DNA from 2 places in the Dyadobacter aurulentus genome. Region 2 is predicted to be linked to the other one. Evidence: riboswitches for the same ligand, from Rfam matches in the RefSeq annotation. Region 2 holds a riboswitch; the other holds the start of a gene.
The links. Region 2 has a riboswitch for thiamine pyrophosphate ahead of thiM (hydroxyethylthiazole kinase). Riboswitches for the same ligand answer to the same signal wherever they lie in the genome.
Positions count from the first base shown of each region.

Region 1: linked by a shared signal. The riboswitch ahead of thiS (sulfur carrier protein ThiS) and the one ahead of thiM (hydroxyethylthiazole kinase) in region 2 are both predicted to bind thiamine pyrophosphate.

Region 1 covers NZ_VSRN01000001.1:6,171,133-6,180,998, reverse strand. The annotation lists gene FXO21_RS25610 (FecR family protein) at 1-647, opposite strand, end outside; gene FXO21_RS25605 (RNA polymerase sigma factor) at 738-1,322, opposite strand; gene FXO21_RS25600 (helix-turn-helix domain-containing protein) at 1,569-2,657, shown strand; gene FXO21_RS25595 (DUF4932 domain-containing protein) at 2,796-3,944, shown strand; gene FXO21_RS25590 (helix-turn-helix domain-containing protein) at 3,977-4,792, opposite strand; gene FXO21_RS25585 (carboxymuconolactone decarboxylase family protein) at 4,884-5,345, opposite strand; gene FXO21_RS25580 (hypothetical protein) at 5,524-5,889, shown strand; TPP riboswitch at 5,927-6,022, shown strand; gene thiS (sulfur carrier protein ThiS) at 6,090-6,293, shown strand; gene thiC (phosphomethylpyrimidine synthase ThiC) at 6,377-8,260, shown strand; gene FXO21_RS28890 (thiamine phosphate synthase) at 8,265-9,662, shown strand; gene FXO21_RS25560 (thiazole synthase) at 9,656-9,866, shown strand, end outside.
Region 2 covers NZ_VSRN01000001.1:1,365,194-1,375,059, reverse strand. The annotation lists gene FXO21_RS05345 (phosphatidylinositol-specific phospholipase C/glycerophosphodiester phosphodiesterase family protein) at 1-1, opposite strand, end outside; gene FXO21_RS05340 (amino acid permease) at 199-1,893, shown strand; gene FXO21_RS05335 (hypothetical protein) at 1,896-2,354, opposite strand; gene FXO21_RS05330 (hypothetical protein) at 2,394-2,846, opposite strand; gene FXO21_RS05325 (sensor histidine kinase) at 2,922-4,262, opposite strand; gene hxpB (hexitol phosphatase HxpB) at 4,479-5,153, opposite strand; TPP riboswitch at 5,243-5,338, shown strand; gene thiM (hydroxyethylthiazole kinase) at 5,432-6,229, shown strand; gene thiE (thiamine phosphate synthase) at 6,244-6,900, shown strand; gene thiD (bifunctional hydroxymethylpyrimidine kinase/phosphomethylpyrimidine kinase) at 6,952-7,794, shown strand; gene tenA (thiaminase II) at 7,791-8,462, shown strand; gene FXO21_RS05295 (TonB-dependent receptor) at 8,664-9,866, shown strand, end outside.

The DNA.
Region 1 (9,866 bases), 4.8 Mb from region 2:
GAGGCATTCAGCCATACTTTGCTTCCGTCGTGGAGTGTAACCTGGTATTGTCCGCCTTTCGGAGTGGAAAGGGTATTGTTATGTAAATCAGCTTTTTGTGATGTTTTAGATACAGCAACGTTCAGCGCTCCGTCACCAATTTTAGTGAACCGGGCTTCTCCGTGGCTGCCCAGTAATCCGTCGGCTGCGCTATCCAATACAATCTGCCGGCCGTCCGACAAGCTAAGCATTGCCCTGTTGCCACCGGGCGGTATATCAGTGACCTGCCGCCCGGTGACCGCAACCTCCGGGGTTTTAGCGGGGCGATTACTCAGCCAGTAAAGCGAAAATCCGGCGATGATCAGGATAGACGCTGCCGCATAACGCAGCCACCACAATGGACGAACATTTTCTTCTTCTTCATGATCAATATCTTGTTTTTCAGCTATTTGTAAAATGGAATAGAGCATTTTCCCGCTCTCTTCTTCCGAAAACTCCTTTTCATCCGGATGCAGGTTTTCCCAGGCATTTTTGATCAGGCCCGCCAGTTCTTCGTCATCTTCTGACATTCTGATCAGGTGCATCAGCTCGTTTGTTTCCGCATCTGTTGCCCGCCCTGCATAATAGCGGCTGAACAAAAGCGCCAGCCTGGAAGAGGATATTTCCATACCAAAAAAGCATTTAGATCTGTAAGAAATCGGTCTTGTAGCTAAGACAGGAAAAGTAAAATAAAAGGGGGTATCGATTTTCGAAAATTTTCAAAATAAAAATAACGAGCAAATAAGTATGCTCACTATCAGTTTCTTACGAACATAAGAGGTGATGGATTCAGAAGATATCTGCAAGTATTTTTTTACCGTTTCCCTCGAAAGGCTCAGGCGGGCGGCTATCTCTGTGTATTTCAGCCGCTCGTGCCGGCTCATGAGGTAAACCTGACGCTGTTGCGGTGGCAGGCGGTCAATGGCTTCGTCGAGCAAAAGATAATGCGCGTTCTCCTCTTGCGTTTCGTCGGTCCCGAAATCCAGGTTGTCGTCCAGGCCGGTGGTGAGTTTGTTCTGGATCGCATTCGTTTTCAGGCAGTTCAATGCATGATTTTTTGAGATCACATATAAATAGCCTTTGAAGTTCCGGACAGAAGCAAGTTCTTCCCGGTTAAGCCAGATCTTCAGAAATATATCCTGTACCACTTCCTGAGCCAGTTCGTGCGACCTGGTGATACGAAAAAGATGGGCCCCGAGGCGGTTATGGTATTTGTTAAAGACAATCCTGAAAGCCTTCTCATCCCCCTGCGCAACGAGCTGAAGTAAATCACTGTCTTCGTCTTTAATGGCTAAGTCAGACATTTTGAAGCAGATAAACCGGTAGTTCTATACTCTGCAAACACAAAGCGATGGAAATTCTACTAGAATAAATGTAATTTATTTAATGAGTGTCTGGAAGTATCCATTCCTGCACCCGGCCTGCATCGTTGTTTTTTGGATTTCGTCATGAGAAATTTGTATCGCCGCACTGGCTGCATTAACTTTCCTCACGAAGATGTTTTGACGGAAGAGATGTTGCTGCCGGAGCTCTCATCTTTCGATATTTAAATGGAAAACTGGAAAGCCTTTGCCTTTTTACTGGCTTCGGGACAGGGTTTTGTCCTCAGCCTGTCGCTGATCGCACGTGGCGCAAAAGGCCCGCGGGCTGGGTTTTTTCTCGGGCTGATCCTGTTCGTGCTTTCCCAGGAGCTGTTGAATGCGTGGGGTATCCAGGTACGCTATCACCAGCAGCCCGGCGCGATCCGGTTCTGGAATTACCAGAGTTACCTTGTTCTTCCGCTGGCGCTCTGGTTCTTTGCGCGGCTCACTACTTCGCCGGATTATAACTTTAAGAAACACTACTGGTTATTTTTCCTTCCTATTGCCGGGGAAATCGCTTTCCGGTGTTTCTGGCAGACTTACGCGGGCTCTCTGCATGTGAAGCGGGCTTCCTTGCTCGACAATCCTTTCTGGTTCTTCTGGACTGAAATAATGCCCATCTTGGGAATGGTGGGTGTTTTATGGATTTATGCACAGAAACTTTCACGATTCAGGATCGCATGGCGGAAGCAACTTGACAGCCTTAGCCTGAGGCAATATGTACGTTTATACGGACTATTCAGCTTCATGCTTGTATTGACGGTACTCTGGTTTGCAGGTGTAATTTTAAAATGGCCGATTTTTACCGGGGTTAATTATATGCTCACCGCTTGCTTGTTTGGCCTGGGTTATATTGGCTATCTCAATCCGTCCTTTTTTATGCTGCCCTCGCTGCACAAGCCCAAAGCGGTCGACAAGCCCGAATTTATCCAATACGATGATCTGGTCGAATTGCAGCGTCTCCATGCCGCTTTCAGTCAGGATGGACTGCATACCAGATCGCGGCTGACGGTCGAAGATGTAGCCGCGCATTTGAATCTTCCTTCCCGTTATGTATCGTACCTCGTGAATACGCACTGCGCTTCCAATTTTAACAATTTTGTTAACGGGTTCCGTGTAGAGGAAGTGATCCGTAAACTGGGTGATCCCAAAGAGCAGCATAAGACCGTTCTGGCGCTGGCTCTGGAGGCGGGTTTCAATTCTAAATCTACGTTTAACCAGGTATTCCGGCAGCATACGGGCAAATCTCCTTCTCAATATCTGCTCGTGCGGAAATAACCTGAAACGGGCAGTCTTCCTGAGCCGACATCATTGTCCGGAATCACGTTTCCGGACGTCCGGAAATGCGTTGCAGGGCGCTTTCTGATTTCACAGGCGCTTTTTTTGTGTTTTCAAAAACATCAAAGCTGTCGAAAAATGAATGCAAAATTGCTACCGCTGATTCTCCTGATCTGGCTTTCTTCCACTGTCTGTAAATCTCAAAGCAGCGACAAAACCGCGGGGGAATTTGAAATACAAATCAATAAAAATGTGGAGCTGCTGGGCTTCGTTTATTTCCTGGGTTATGAAGGAGCGCAGGCTGAAACCAGCGATTATTCTCCCCGGACGAAAGCGCGCTACGCTTACGGACTGAATTTGTACCGCCAGTATAAATCCTTTGAAAACAGCAAAAATCTGGCAGTAGCGGTTGGTTTTGCGCAGGATATCTGGCTGGATTACTTCATCACTCTGCTGGTCCAGCTCGACGATTTTCCCCATGCAAAGCTGCACGACGATATTGATCCCGCCCATTATCTCCGGTTTTCTTCAAAAAAGGATACAGCAGAAGCGAAAACGAATGCAGTAGCATTTATAGCGGCGATGAACGGGTTGTGGCAGGAAGTAGATTTCGACATTTACCTTAAACAAAATCGGCCGAAATATGCCAATGCGATAGGACAGGTGAAGAGCGGTTTGCCCGACAGTAGCTTCATCTCAACCATGGAAAAGTTTTACCAGGCGCATCTGGACAGCTATATCCTGGTTCCGAGCCTTACCATTCCGCCGGGAATGGGTTTTGGCATCAGGTATTCGGAGCAAGGAAAAAAGTACGCTTTCCATGTATTCGGCGCGTTTCATATACCCAATTTCAAAGATTCACTGAGACTTGATATGGGTTTTGACGATCAAAAACATCTCCTGGAACTGAGCACGCATGAATTCGGGCATTCGTTCGTGAACCCGGTGATTGATAAACTTCCCGGAAATATGATTTCCGAAACGAAAAGTCTTTTTGAGCCAATTAAGGAGGTCATGTCCAACCAGGGCTATACAGCCTGGAAAGCCTGCGTTTACGAACATTTCGTGCGGGCGGGCGAAATTATGATTTCACGAAACCGCGGGAATGCAGCCGATACCGAGCGATTGAGAAAGCATTACGAGGAAGACCGGAAATTTATTTATCTGCCGCTGATATTGGCGGAACTATCGAAATACGACGAATTGAAAGAAGTAACGTATAAGCAAGCTGTCCGCAACGCAGTGGAAAAACTGGTGGAAAAGGCCACTCAAAAACAAGGTAATTAAGCAGGGTCTCTGCTTGGTTATTTGAAGAAGTTTCAATCCGTTTCGCGCATCAGAAACGCCGCACTTTCATTCCCTAGTCGCTCTTGTCTTTGAAATAAGACCGGCTGGTATCCCGAAAACTGTTTGAATTCTTTAATGAAATGCGATTGGTCCGTGTACTGCAAATAATGCGCGACTTCTGACAGGTGCGGATAATATTTGCACAGTACCAGTTCGAGCGCCTGCTCAAAGCGGATGATGCGAAGGTAGGTTTTCGGTGAGACACCTATCGATTCGCTGAATTTTCTTTCCAGGCTTCGTTCTGAAATCTCGTACCGGTTCAGGTATTTCCCGACCCTGAAATTACCACTTTCGGCATCGCGGTGAATGATGTCATTAATGACCTTATCTTCGAATTTTGTTTGGTTCAACCTGTTGACAAAGAATTGATTGAGTTGCGCTATCTTTTCCTGCGGCGTTTGTACCTCACAGATTTTTTCCAGTGTGCCGGCCGGAATAAAAAGCGACAGGTCAACGGTCTGGTCTACCAGTTCACAGCAGTCGATATTGAAAAAAACTTTTAACGCCTGAGGATAAAAACTGGCGCCAATGTGCGCGTATTCGCCGCGGACCTGATATTCTGTTGCTTTGGTGTCAATGCCGGAGAGATAGGATCCCGGTAATTGTATATTGTCCTCACGCCGGGTCACGGTGCTCTGCCCAGGCTCTCGCACGACAAGTCGGGGGTAGCGATCGGCAAAGCATTTCACCGACTTTTCAGCGGCCTGACAGTCACGGAAATCAATGATACTGTAATACCGGATATACTGCCTCAAAATTTCCGGCGCGGGGATCAGTTGACAATTCATGTTTGTAGACGTCATTTTTGACTCACAAAAATAACATAACTGCCCCGGATCCACTTATCTGTAGTTACCGGGGCACTGCCGCAATTCCTGTCTATTCAAATTGACCAGGTTTATAATTGCCTGGTACACTGCCTAATGCGCGCAACACCCTGTTCCAGGTATTGATCTGGCTGACGGCCAATATCAGGTCGGCGATTTGGGATTTGGTAAAGAAGCGGTCGAGGTCGTCGAATGCTTTTTGTGGCAAATCCTGCACATTGATATTGGTGAGTGCCTCTGCAAATGCGAATACCGCGCGCTCCGTTTCGGAATAGTAAGGCGCTTCCTTCCAGGCAGCCATTCCATGTAACCTTAAATCACTCTCGCCCAGACGTATCGCTTCTTTGGAATGCATGTCCAGACAATAGGCGCAACTATTGATCTGCGATACCCGATATTTCATCAAAACGATCATTTTAGGATCTAATTCTGACTTTTTGAGGAACATTTCATTTTTCCAGAGACCGTCCATAAGACCATGGCGGTATTCAGATTCTGAGATTCTTGGATTCATAATTCACTCTTTTGTTTCAATATTTAAACAAACCATTCCTTTTTACGCACAAAAATATAAACCCAAACTGAGCCGGAATAGTAAAAAACCGACAAATAGCGGATTGTCGGTTTTTTACTATCCTGCTGTGAAACAGCGTCCTAGTTTTGCAATATCTATTTGGTTAAAATTAAAATCCATGAAACGCCTGTATAAATACTCGATTATAAGTCAGATGGTTTTTGCCATTGGACACATTATTTACACTCCGATAGCGCATGCCAGCTTGAATGAACCGGCCGTCTGGTTTTTTTCAGGCGCTTTAACCTTGCTGTTGAGCGGATTTTTGAATTATATGAACCTTGTTATCCCCGATCGTATACTTTATCGTGTTACGGCGCTGGCGAATTTTCTTTTGGTGCTGTTCACTTCTGTGCTGGCATTTGTAGTCCCTGAACCGCAATGCATTGCGCTGGTTTTCGCAAATATTTTATTATTGATTTTTGGGTTGACCGGTTCTGCTTTCAGTCGGCCGGAAGTGAAAAGGTTCTCCGATTTCCAGTAAACAAAATTTTGATAGCCGGGATTTTCAAATAGCTTTGTCGAAACTTTAGGGGTGTCCCGATATGCGGACTGAGATAATACCCTTTGAACCTGATGCAGTTAGTACTGCCGAAGGGAAAAGTAAGAGATACTGCTATTGTATCTCAATGTATCTTTCCAAAGGTCCATTCCTGAAGTTTTTCTCACAAAACGTTTTTCAGAATGGAAATTACCGTCAACGATCAATCCAGAGAAATTCCCGACCAGTATTCGGTACAGCAGCTTTTGTCAGGTCTTTTCCCTGATACGCTCAAAGGCATTGCCGTCGCGATCAACCAATCGGTGCTTGCGAAGTCGGAGTGGGAGGGGTACCTGCTCCAACCCCACGACCGCATTACCCTGATCAAAGCCACGCAGGGCGGCTAGGGGCATTTATCAAATTAGTCAATTGAAAATATTCACCGCACCGCGCCATTCTTCGGCCGCGGCCTGCCCAAAATCCTTATTTTATGAAAGTCGAAAAAACGCCCGAAAGCGGCGTGATCACCAGAACCCCGTTCCCGGCGTCGCGGAAAATTTATGTACCCGGAAAACTGCACAACATCTCCGTCGCCATGCGCGAAATAGCGTTGCACGATACTAAAATTCACGGTCGCAACGGTGCTGTGGAGCCAAATTCGCCTGTTACCGTGTACGATACCAGCGGGCCTTTCACCGATCCCGACCTCGAAATTGATGTGAAAAAAGGACTTCCGCAGCTGAGATCAGAGTGGATTAAAGCGAGGCAGGATGTGGAGCAGCTGGAAGCGATTTCGTCGCAATACGGTCAGCAGCGGTTGGCTGACCAAAACCTCGATCAACTGCGATTTGCGCATATCAGCAAACCGCTTCGCGCGAAAGCCGGACAGAATGTTTCCCAACTGCATTATGCGAAAAAGGGCATTATCACGGCCGAAATGGAGTATATCGCAATCCGCGAAAACCAGCGTATCGAGCAGCATTTTGATACATTAAAAGAGAAATCGAACGCATTGGCGCACCAGCACGCGGGTCATAGTTTTGGCGCGAATACGCCTAAAAACTTCATTACGCCCGAGTTTGTCCGGCAGGAGGTGGCGGCGGGCCGGGCGGTGATTCCGGTCAATATCAATCACCCGGAAAGCGAGCCGATGATCATTGGCCGGAATTTTCTGGTCAAGATCAATGCCAATATCGGTAACTCTGCGGTTTCGTCGAGCATTGAAGAGGAGGTTGAAAAGGCTGTCTGGGCTTGCCGCTGGGGCGCAGACACGATCATGGACTTATCGACCGGCAAGAATATCCATGAAACGCGTGAGTGGATCATCCGAAATGCTCCGGTACCAATTGGTACTGTACCAATTTACCAGGCTTTGGAAAAAGTAAATGGAAAAGCCGAGGACCTTACGTGGGAATTGTTCCGTGATACGCTGATCGAGCAGGCCGAACAGGGGGTGGATTACTTCACGATCCATGCGGGTGTTTTGCTCCGTTACATTCCGCTGACGGCTAAAAGGCTCACAGGGATTGTGTCGCGGGGCGGCTCGATTATGGCAAAATGGTGCCTGGCCCATCACAAGGAAAACTTCCTTTACACGCATTTTGAGGATATATGCGAGATTATGAAAGCGTATGATGTAGCATTCTCACTGGGCGACGGGTTGCGTCCGGGCTGCATTGCGGATGCAAACGATGCTGCTCAATTCGCAGAACTGGAAACGCTGGGCGAGCTGACGAAAATAGCCTGGAAGCACGATGTGCAGACGATTATCGAAGGTCCGGGGCACGTGCCGATGCATCTGATCAAAGAAAACATGGAAAAGCAGCTGGAACATTGTCAGGAAGCGCCATTTTACACATTGGGACCGCTGACAACAGACATCGCGCCTGGCTATGACCACATTACATCCGCAATCGGCGCGGCGATGATCGGCTGGTTTGGTACAGCCATGCTTTGCTACGTGACGCCGAAGGAACATTTGGGGTTACCGAATAAGAAGGATGTGAAAGACGGAGTGATCACCTATAAGATCGCTGCGCACGCAGCAGACCTTGCCAAAGGACACCCGGGCGCGCAGTACCGCGACAATGCATTGAGCAAAGCCCGGTTCGAATTCCGGTGGGAAGACCAGTTTAACCTATCGCTCGATCCGGATACTGCCCGCGAATTTCACGATGAAACTTTGCCGGCCGAAGGCGCCAAGATCGCGCATTTTTGCTCGATGTGCGGACCTAATTTCTGCTCAATGAAAATCACGCAGGATGTGCGGGACTATGCAGAGGAAAACGGGCTGATGGAAGAATCGGCGCTGGCGGAGGGTATGCAGGAAAAGGCGAAGGAGTTTGCGGAGAGAGGCAGTGAAATTTATTTGTAATGATATGAAAATCATCGTCATATCCCGGTCAGACTTCTTTTCGAACGAAGCAGCAGCTATTAACCAGCTTTTCGCAGATGGATTACAAACCCTGCATCTCAGAAAACCGGATTGCGCAAAAGAAGATTTGCGGCAGCTGATAAAAAGCATTGAGCCAGCGCATTACGATAAACTGGTATTGCACCAGCACCACGATCTGGCAGAGGAGTTTGGCATTACCGGACTTCATTTTCCAGAAAATCACCGGCGTCTGACTACCGAAAAGTTATGGCAATGTCTGAAAACAAACGGTTACCAGCTGAGCACTTCCATTCATGATCTGTCGCAGCTGGAAGAGTTGTCGGATGCATTCAGTTACACGTTTTTCGGGCCGGTTTTCGATAGTATTTCCAAGAAAGGTTATGCTGGTGTTTTGGATGAAAATTTCATTTTAACGAAAGATCGGAAAGAACCGGAAGTGATCGCATTGGGAGGAATTAATGCTGATAACATTCAAAAAATCAAAAGAATGAACTTCGATGGTGCGGCTCTGCTTGGAGCAATCTGGCAAGAAAATCAATCACTTAAATCAATTGAATTTGATGAATCAAATCAATTAATTGACTCAAATAGATCAATTCATTCATATAATCTGGAAACCGGGGGCTTAAGCCCCCGGCAATTGATTGGGGCTGAGCTGCGCCAGCAGCATCTTGCTACTGGCGCAGCCCCCAAGCAATTTATTGCAAATGGGCAAAGCCCAAAAAAATCAATTGCCGGGGACTTCAGTCCCCGGACCCAGATAGGGAAGTTGCAGTTTATATCAAATGAGAATAGGGGGATGTCTCATATTCAAAGCATTTTATTGGCATTGGAGGCTGGGTGTAAATGGGTTCAGTTGCGGGTGAAGGATCGGGTGGAAGCAGAGGTTTTGGAGCTGGCTGTTGAAGCTAAGTCGGTGTGCGAAAGCTTTGGTGCGCAGCTGATCATCAATGATTTTCCAGCCGTGGCCAAAAGTGTGAAAGCTTACGGTTTGCACCTCGGATTGGACGATATGCCTTTGCCCGAGGCAAGAAAAATCGTTGGAAATGAAATGATCATCGGCGGCACAGCTAACACTTTCGAGCATGTGGTGCAGCGGATTGAGGAAGGGGCGGATTATGTCGGGCTGGGGCCTTACCGGTTTACCACTACCAAGAAAAACCTGAGCCCCGTTCTCGGCCTGGAAGGTTACCGGCGCATTTTGGAAATGCTTGCGGCCCGAAACTTGTCTGTTCCGATTGTGGCGATAGGCGGTATCCAGCAGGAGGATATTGCCGGTTTGAAAGCGGCTGGTTTGCACGGTGTGGCGATGTCTTCTGCATTGCTCGATACACAAAACAGGAAAGAAGCAGTACTTGAAATCCAGAAATTACTATGTTGAAAATAGCAGATCATTTATTCAATTCCCGGCTTTTTACGGGTACCGGAAAGTTCAGTTCTTCCGCTTTAATGGAAGAAGCGCTGGTGGCTTCGGGCTCCGAACTGGTTACGGTTGCGTTGCGGCGCGTGGACGTTGAAAATACGCAGGATGACATTTTGCGGCATTTGAATCACCCGCAGATCAAACTTTTGCCTAATACCTCAG
Region 2 (9,866 bases):
TATCGTTGTAAAAGAACAGGTAAGCCCCAAATCAGATCAATAACACAATCTTCTTCGGTTTCATTTATAAAGCAAGAATTTTCTTCGGAAAGACACGGGCAAATCAAACAAATTTGCAGCCGGCTCGGACATGCGTTGAGAATATCATTATTTTAGCCAAACTTATCGCATTCCGGTACAAGGTAAATCAGCTCCTTCATGAAACAAAATTCTTCCCTATTTCGTAAAAAAACAGTTGAGCAAATACTGAAAGACGCGCATTCAGGCGAGCATGGAGGACTGGCCAAGATACTGGGCGTGCGAGACCTGGTCTCTCTCGGAATTGCCGCAATTGTGGGGGCAGGAATATTCAGTACAATCGGACTGGCGAGTTACAATGGCGGCCCGGCGGTGTCATTGCTCTTTATTTTTACGGCGATAGCCTGCGTGTTCACAGCATTGTCGTACGCACAGTTTGCAAGCACGGTACCAGTATCCGGTAGTGCCTACACGTATGCATATGTTGCTTTCGGGGAGCTTTTTGCATGGATCATCGGCTGGGCACTGATCCTTGAATACGCCGTTTCCAATATGGTGGTGGCAATATCCTGGTCGGAGTATTTTGTGAGTATGCTCAAAGGATTCGGAATTACATTACCCGGCTGGCTGACGATCAATCAGGAAACTGCATCGGAGGCATTTGCCAAAATGCAGACTCTGGGTGCAGCGCAGCTTTCCACTTACGAAAAGTTTGCAGCTACTGCCTACGAAACCGCCCCGCGGATCGGCGATTTTGCGATTATGCTCAACCTGCCAGCCGGCATTGTGACCTTGTTGATCACCGCACTGGTATATGTCGGTATCCGCGAGTCGAGGACCGCAAGTAATATCATGGTGGTTTTGAAGATCGGCGTGGTATTACTCGTAATTCTGGCGGGCGCTTTTTACGTAAAACCGGAAAACTGGTCGCCTTTCGCACCCAACGGAGCGAAGGGTGTTCTGAGCGGGGTAGCGGCAGTGTTTTTTGCTTTTATAGGTTTCGATTCAATTTCTACAACAGCGGAAGAATGTAAAAACCCGCAGCGGGATATGCCCAAAGCGATGATCTACTGTCTGATTATCTGTACCGTTTTATATGTATTGATCACGCTGGTACTCACCGGCATGGTTAATTACACCGAGCTGAAAGTGAGCGATCCGCTCGCATTCGTTTTTCAGGAAAACGGCCTGGATTTTATGGCGGGAGTTATTTCGGTAAGTTCGGTGATCGCGATCACAAGCGCATTGCTGGTGTATCAGCTGGGGCAGCCGCGCATCTGGATGACCATGAGCCGCGACGGATTGTTATGGAAACGTTTCTCTAAAATCCACCCGAAGTATCAGACGCCGTCCTTTGCTACTATCGTCACGGGTTTTGTCGTAGGTATTCCCGCATTGTTTTTCAAAATGGATTTCTTCGTCGATCTGACGAGCGTAGGTACTTTCTTCGCTTTCATTCTCGTTTGCGGGGGAGTGCTTTATCTCGATCACAAAGGCATTTCGGCCCATTCCAAATTTCGCGTTCCTTATCTCAACGGGAAATACCTGGTTGGGATATTGCTTGTAATTGCCATAGCAGGCCTTGCGATGTACGGTCAGGAAGTTGTTGCGGAATGGTCAGGATTGTCGGCAGCGGAAATTGTTGAACATAAGCTGCTTACAATTATTTTCTGGATCACCTGGATTGTGATGGCGGGAATGAGCTTCAAATACAATTTTTCAATTCTCCCCGTTGCAGGTATATTAACCAATCTGTATCTGATGACCGAATTAGGCTCGTCCAACTGGCTGATCTTTGTGATCTGGCTGGCGATCGGGCTGGTGATTTATTTCAGTTACGGATACCGTAAAAGTAAGCTGGCAGTGCAGCAGTAACGTTACTTTTTCTCCACTTTCAGCATAATCCGCCGGACTTCCTTCTGACGGGTAGTATCAAGCGTCGGGCCCGGATAGAGGGATGTAAGTATGAAACGGTACTGTTGTCCTGCAAAGGATTTATCGAGTGTATCGGCCATATTGTAGCTGCTTCTCGTTTTCGTGCTGTCCTTCTGAAAGAACCTGCAATCGCCGAGGCACATTTTCACATGCTCACTGACTCTCCCTTCTGTCGTGACACCCGTCAGTAGCAGGTCTACCGTCGCATATCCTGCCCAAACACAGTTTGCACCCTCAGGACAGCGGCTGTCTCCGTAACCGTAAAAGGTGACGGTCGCTTTTGGAACATCGTTTATATCGATGGTTTCCTTGTACGCGATACCTTCCCGTTTATCGATAGTGTTATTCTGGCAGGAAAGTACACACCCCAAGGCGGCAATCGTCAACAGAAGCTTTTTCATAACGTATAGATTTTAGTTCCTGGAAGATCTGGGGAAGCCTTACTGCCTCTCCACTCTGAGCCTGATCCGGTGATTCTCTTTATTTGGGGTATCGGTTGATTTTCGGGCAGGAGTCAGTGATGAAAGTATGAATCTGTATTGTTGTCCCGCAAAAGATTTGACAACCGTATCATTCACCATGCGGGCAATCTCGGTTGTGTCTTTGCGCACAACCCCGCACTCTCCCAGGCAAATTTCAACGTGCTCTTCAACCCGGCCAGTAGCTGTCACGCCCGACAACAGCAAGTCCACAAAAGCATAGCCTCCCCATATGCAAGTGAGATCTTCCGGGCAGCGGCCGTCGTAAAAATCGAAAAAAGTGAGGGTAGCTCTTGGCACGTCATTGATCTCGATCGTTTCCTTGTAAGCAAGGCTGTTATCTTTATCAATGTAAGTTTTCTGGCAGGAAAAAACGCAGCAAATCCCGGTAACGATCAACAGAAGCTTTTTCATAGAACGCTGATTAAATTTCTAGAAAAGACTTGTGTGGGGTAAAAAAGGTTGTAAGTATGTACGATTCTTACCGGCTTAAAAAATCAACGTAAAAACAGTCCCTTTTCCAACTTCGGAAGTTACATTCAGCTGGCCGTTATGTTGCTGCAGGATCTGGCGGGAAAGACTTAATCCGATACCCGAACCCGTTTTTTTAGTCGTATAAAACGGGATAAAAATATTTTCAATTGCCTCAGGTTCAATGCCGTCACCATTGTCGGCTACCTCGATCATCACCGTGTTGTCCGTTTGGTATGCTGATAGGGTAATAAGCCGGTTGGTCTGGTTGGAGAACGATTCCGACGCATTTTTGACTAAGTTGATCAGTACCTGCTGAATTTGACTGGCGTCGGCTTTCACAATCAGCGTTTCCGGTTTGACCGACAACTTCCACAATACACCCGACCTGACAAGATCGGTTTGCAGCAGCTGCAATACTTCGTGCAAAAGCTCGGAGACATTGTTGTTAGCAATTACGGGCTTGGGCAATGTCGTAAAATCGCGGTATGCATTCACAAACTGCATCATCCCTTTACTCCTTTTTTCGAGGGTCGATAATGCCTCTTTGAGATCATTCACAGCCTCCTGGTCACTCGTGGATTTTTCGATGTCCTCATTCACAATGAGCCGCATGGTACCTACCAGGGAAACGATCGGTGTCATGGAATTCATGATCTCGTGCCGCAAAACGCGCGTCAGGTTCTGCCAGGATTCTACTTCCTGCTGCTGAAGCTCGGTTTGAATATTCTGCAGAACCACGATCCGCACCCACATGCCCCGCAGCTGGATCGCTGCTCCCTGCAATGCAAGCGGCTGGTCGGAAGGGGTACGGTATAGCTCTCTCACGCCGCTGTTCAGGTTGGAAAGCAGCTCGTATAGTCTTGGGTGCTTGTCTTTTAGTTCGATCAGTTGGTGTAGCCGGTAGATACCCAGCATTCTTAAAGCTGCATTATTGATCAGATTCACCTGCCCGGTACTGTCGAATGTGATGAGTCCCGTGCCGATATGCTGTACGATCGTATTCAGATATTGCAGGTTGGCTTCTTTCTCAGCCCTGGCCTGCCGGAATGCATGCAAAACTTCATTGAATTGCTGGTTCAGCTCCTTGAACGTCCGCCCCATTTTATTGTCAGACCGGAAGTTGATCGTAAAATCGGAGTACCGGACGGATTCCAGAAAGTAGGTCAGCTTGCGGTTGACATTCGTAACATACTGATATAGCAGCGAAGCCTGGACGAAAATAAAGATCGTTCCAAGCACGTAAACAAGCATTTCATTGGTATGTCTGGCCGCAAGCCATGCCAATGCGATCACACTCAGGATAATAATTGCGATCCTGATCATGATCATAATACTGAAATGCCGGAGTCCGATCATGCCTGTGGGAAGTTAGGAAAAGGGTGGGGATGGTTGGTCATTTTTGTCATTGGTGGTCATTAGTTGTTATTATATAGTCAGGTGTTGTTGCAATTCTTTTCCAATGCTTTATTTGAGAGTGTCCAAAAAAACATCAAACAATCAATGACAACTAACGACAATCAATGACCACTAATGATCAATGACAAAAGCATCAACAATTAATCAAAATCCTCCTCACTCCTCCACCACACTCTGAGGTACCCCCGACATTTCGCCCAATATATATTTTTCCAGCGAGCTGATTTTGTAATGCGCCATATCAAATTTCGGATCCTTGAAAACTTCGGCCGCAGGTACCGAAATCGTGACCATTCCAGCCGCGTGCGCCGACCGTAATCCGGCGTGGGAATCTTCAAATGCAATGCATTCTTCCGGTTTCACGCCCAGTTTTTTGGCGGTTGTCAAATACACTGCGGGATGAGGCTTGGTGAATTCTTCCAGTTCCCCAGAATGCCAGGTATCGAAGAAATCGGTGATTCCCAGCCTTTCCAGCACACCTTCGATCAGCTCCATGTGGGAAGCCGAAGCTACTGCCAGTTTCAAGCCCTCCGCTTTCAGTGTTTTGAGCAACTCTATCGCACCGGGCATTGCTATGGCGTTGTTCAGGATCAGGGTATGTGCTTTTTCCAGGATCTCTTTTTCAAGCTCTTCAAAACTCGGGGTGTTCCAGGGTTGGATTTTATGACAAAAATCAAGGAAGAGCTTGATTGACAATCCCGTTGTCTGCAGTTTCAATTCTTCGGTCAATTTAAAATTAACTTTCTGCATTACTTCATGCGCCGCCTGGTGCCACATCGGTTCCGAGTCGATAAGCAACCCGTCCATATCAAATATTGCTGCCTTGATCATTATATGTTTTCTGTAAATCGAAATCTGCGCTTTCGGATTAGGTGAAATGTTTTTTAATAACTCCTTAAAACTACTACTTTCGCAAATAAGAATGGCTTTGGGGGTGTCCAAAAAGAGGACTGAGATTCATACCCTTTGAACCTGAAACAGTTGATACTGTCGGAGGAAAAAGCGTGCAGGGTGTTACTAACCCGTTCTTTTACGCAAATACAAAACCAGAAATAAGTCGAAGTTTCCCCCGGTTTGCCCGTTCCATCAGTCCGATTAAATACATTGATATGGATTTTCATTTAGAACAAAACCTTGTTAACCTCAGAAATACCACACCGCTGGTGCACAACATTACCAATTTTGTGGTGATGAACTACACGGCCAATGCATTGTTAGCTGCGGGAGCGTCGCCTGTAATGGCACATGCGGTGGAAGAAGTGGAAGAAATGGTGTCGATTTCAGGGGCTTTGGTCATTAATATCGGCACCCTCTCTCCGCCCTGGGTTGCCGGCATGAAAGCAGCTATGAAAAAGGCCGGCGAGTTGAGGAAACCCATCGTGCTCGACCCGGTAGGCGCCGGCGCGACCAGTTACCGGAATAATACTTTGACGGAACTTTTAGACGTAGCTTCCCCGGCGATCATTCGCGGAAATGCATCGGAAATATTGGCATTGGCCGGTGCTAATGTGCAGACAAAAGGTGTTGACAGTACCGCCAGCTCAGATCTGAGCCTGGAAGCGGCCTGGGCATTGAGTAAGAAATTTGACTGCGCAGTGAGTGTAAGCGGCGCAGTGGACGTAATCGTAAAAGGGAATCAAACCGCCTATGTTTCAAACGGCGTGGCTTTGATGACGAAAGTGACCGGAATGGGCTGCTCGGCGACTGCGATTGCGGGCGCGTTTGCCGCTACGGTCGCAGATCCTTTCGAAGCGGCCGTATCGGCAGCGGTAATGATGGGCGTTTGTGGTGAGCTGGCATACCGGAATGCCAAATCTCCCGGCTCGTTTCAGGTTGCATTTCTGGATTGCTTGTCTGATATTACGCCGGCACACCTGGCCGAACTTTCCAAAATCAAAGTATCCTGATTAAACAATATGCAATGGCAACTCCCGAAACCGATATTCAGCTTTACCTGGTAACCGACGAAGCCGCCTGTCTTGGCCGCGACTTGCTCTGGGTGGTTGAGGAAGCTGTGCAGGGAGGGGTTACCATGGTGCAGCTCAGAGAAAAAACATTGTCCACCCGGGCATTTATTGATAGGGCTAAACGGCTGAAAGCTATTTTGGAACCTTACAATGTGCCTCTGATCATCAATGATCGTGTAGACGTGGCGTTGGCAGCCAATGCCGACGGTGTGCATGTAGGACAGAATGATATGCCATTTGAACTATTGAACCAAATGCTGCCGCCTGAAAAGATCATAGGTATCTCGGTCGAGAATGATCGGGATGTAATTGAGGCAGAGGAGTGGGATATTTCTTATCTGGGCGTTAGTCCGCTGTTTGAAACACCTACTAAAACCGATACGCAAAAACCCTGGGGGCTTGACGGGCTTCGCGGGATCAGCACGCAAAGCAAACATCCGCTTATTGCCATAGGCGGGATCAACCTGACCAATGCCGGCGCCGCCATGCAAAACGGAGCCACCGGAATAGCGGTAGTATCAGCGATTTGCAGCGCAACTTCCCCCTACGAAGCCGCTTTCCGTCTGAAATCCATGATCCTGGCCGCCAAAGAACCAAACCATACCTCCTAACAACCCCGAACCACCCCATCAACCCCGAACCACTCCCAACCACCCCTACCAATGCCCAACCGCCCCCAACAAGCCCTGAACCGCTACCCAACCGTACTGACCATCGCTGGCTCCGATAGCGGAGGAGGCGCGGGTATTCAGGCAGACTTGAAGACCATCGCAGCTCTGGGTGCTTACGGAACTTCCGCGATTACGGCGCTCACGGCGCAGAATACATTGGGCGTGAGTGCAATACACCCTGTGCCGCCTGCATTTCTAAGGGCGCAGCTCGAAGCGGTATTTGAAGATATCACTGTTGATGCGGTCAAAATCGGGATGGTCAATACGATTGAAGTAGCGCTTGTGATTTCGGAGATCATTGCTAAATACAAGCCGGGATTTGTGGTGTTCGATCCGGTGATGGTTTCCACAAGCGGATCGAGGCTCATCCAGGACGAAACGGTTTCTGTACTCTGGGAGGCGCTTTTTCCAAAGGTAAACCTGATAACCCCTAATCTCGACGAAGCGCAGATATTGATCTCAGAGCAGATTGAATCGGTTGAGGCGATGAAAATAGCCGCCGAGGAAATGGTACGGCGGGGTTGCAATGCGGTTTTGCTAAAAGGCGGGCATCTCGTTGCCCCGGTGCTTTCTGATATTTTTGCCCAAAAAAACCAGGATACCCTGATTATGGAAAGCGAATATATCGACAGTCCGAACGTGCACGGCACCGGTTGTACATTGTCCTCGGCTATTGCATCATTTATAGCAACAGGAAATTCACTTCCCGAAGCAATCATTTTTTCAAAAAAATACATTTCAGGCGCTATTGAGGCTGGCAAAAATGTGACGACAGGAGCCGGGCCCGGACCGCTGAACCATTCTTTTTCTCCCGTTCCAATGCAATTAATATGACGAAATTTACGGACCTGCTCTGGGAGCAGACTTTGCCGATTTATGAAAAAATAAAGCTTCATCCATTTAATCAGGAGCTCCAAAAAGGTAGTCTGCCGCCCGAAAAATTTAGATATTACATTTATCAGGATTCACTTTATCTCGCCGATTTCGCCCGGGCAATTGCAATGACCGGTACCAGGGCAGCTAACAGTCATGAGCTGCTGGATTTCCTGGAATTTGCGCAAAATGCAATTTTAGTAGAAAGGGCGCTGCATTTGAGTTATTTCAAGGAATACGAGATTGAATTTGATTCGGGAAAGGGACCAGGCTGTTTTGCTTACACCAATTATTTGCTCGCAACCAGTGCATTTGAACCCTATGAAGTTTCAGTGGCTGCATTGCTTCCCTGTTTCTGGATTTACAAAAAAGTCGGCGACCATATTTACGCCAATCAAACCACCCCTAATCCATATCAAAACTGGATCAATGCCTACGCGGGCGAAGAATTTGCACATTCCGTTCAGAAAGCCCTCAACATATGCAACCAGCTCGCAGCGTCCGCGTCAGAACAAACCCGCCAAAGAATGATCGAAGCCTATATTACGGCAACGAAAATGGAATATTTGTTTTGGGATGGGGCGTATAAGCTGGATGGTGGCTTTGGGCTGTATGGTTTAGGATGTTAGCTGTTAGCCATTAGCCGTTGGCCTTTTTATGTTTTACTGATTTAACTTTAATCGTGTAAGATTACTCAACAGCCAACAGCCAACAGCCAATAGCCAACAGCCTAAGGCCTAAAGCATACAGCCAAAATACCATTCAATCAATCTTTCCGAAAAAAATTAGGGTAGCCCGTAGCTAAGTTGTCAAGACCGAAACAACTAGCTATGAAAAAGTATTTCTTCTCTCTGATTGCCGCCGCATTCGGCGTTGCGGCTTTTGCTCAGCAACCTACGCAGACTGTAAAGGGTCGGATCGTAGACACAGAATCACAGCAGCCGGTGATCGGTGCGAACGTGATTATTACTTCCCTCAATCCTATTCAGGGAGGGGTTACAGATACCGAAGGAAATTTCAGGATCCCGCAGGTGCCTGTTGGCAGGCATTCCATAAAAGTAACCTCGCTTGGTTATGACGATGCATTTCTGCAGGAGATTTCAGTAGGGTCGGGAAAGGAAGTGGAGCTGAATATGAGACTGACAGAATCCTTTAAAGCATTGGATGAAGTGGTTGTAAAAGCGCAGAAGGAGACCGGTGCACCGCTTAACGATATGGTCAGCGTGAGCGGGCGATCTTTTACGGTAGACCAGACCAAGCGTTTCGCCGCTTCCGTAAATGATCCGGCGAGGATGGCACTTTCATTTGCAGGAGTGGCCACCAATGACGACGGCGGTAACCAAATCGTCATTCGGGGTAACAGCCCGAAAGGGTTACTGTGGAGAATGGAAGGCGTTGAAATTCCCAACCCCAACCACTTCGCTGCCGAAGGTTCATCAGGTGGTGGTGTAAGTGCTTTGAGTGCCAATGTGCTGGGAAATTCGGATTTTTTAACCGGTGCTTTCCCCGCTGAATATGGAAATGCTACTTCCGGGGTCTTCGATCTGAAATTAAGAAAAGGCAATAATGAAAAGCGTGAATACGCTATGCAGGCCGGTGTATTGGGGCTTGATTTCGCAGCCGAAGGGCCTATCGGAGCCAAAGGTGGTGCTTCTTATCTGGCCAATTACCGCTATTCTACCTTATCCATTTTAAGTAAAGTAGGAGTGCAGGTTGGCGGTGATGCTGTCAACGATTTTCAGGACGGAGCGTTTAAAGTTTACCTGCCTTATGATGAAAAAGCGGTGGTTTCGGTTTGGGGAATGGGCGGGATCAGTACTTCCACCATCAATAATGAAGAGACAAAGGAGAAATTTACGTCCAACAGGGGAATTATAGGGGTAAACTATCTGCGCTATATCAGTAACAAAGCGTACATGGAAACCATCGTCTCGTATGCCGCGACCAAGCAAAGCGGTGATTTTGTAGACAAGGAGGATGGGACTGCGTTTCAGCAGAATTTTATCAACCAGACTTTAAGAATTTCGACGCTC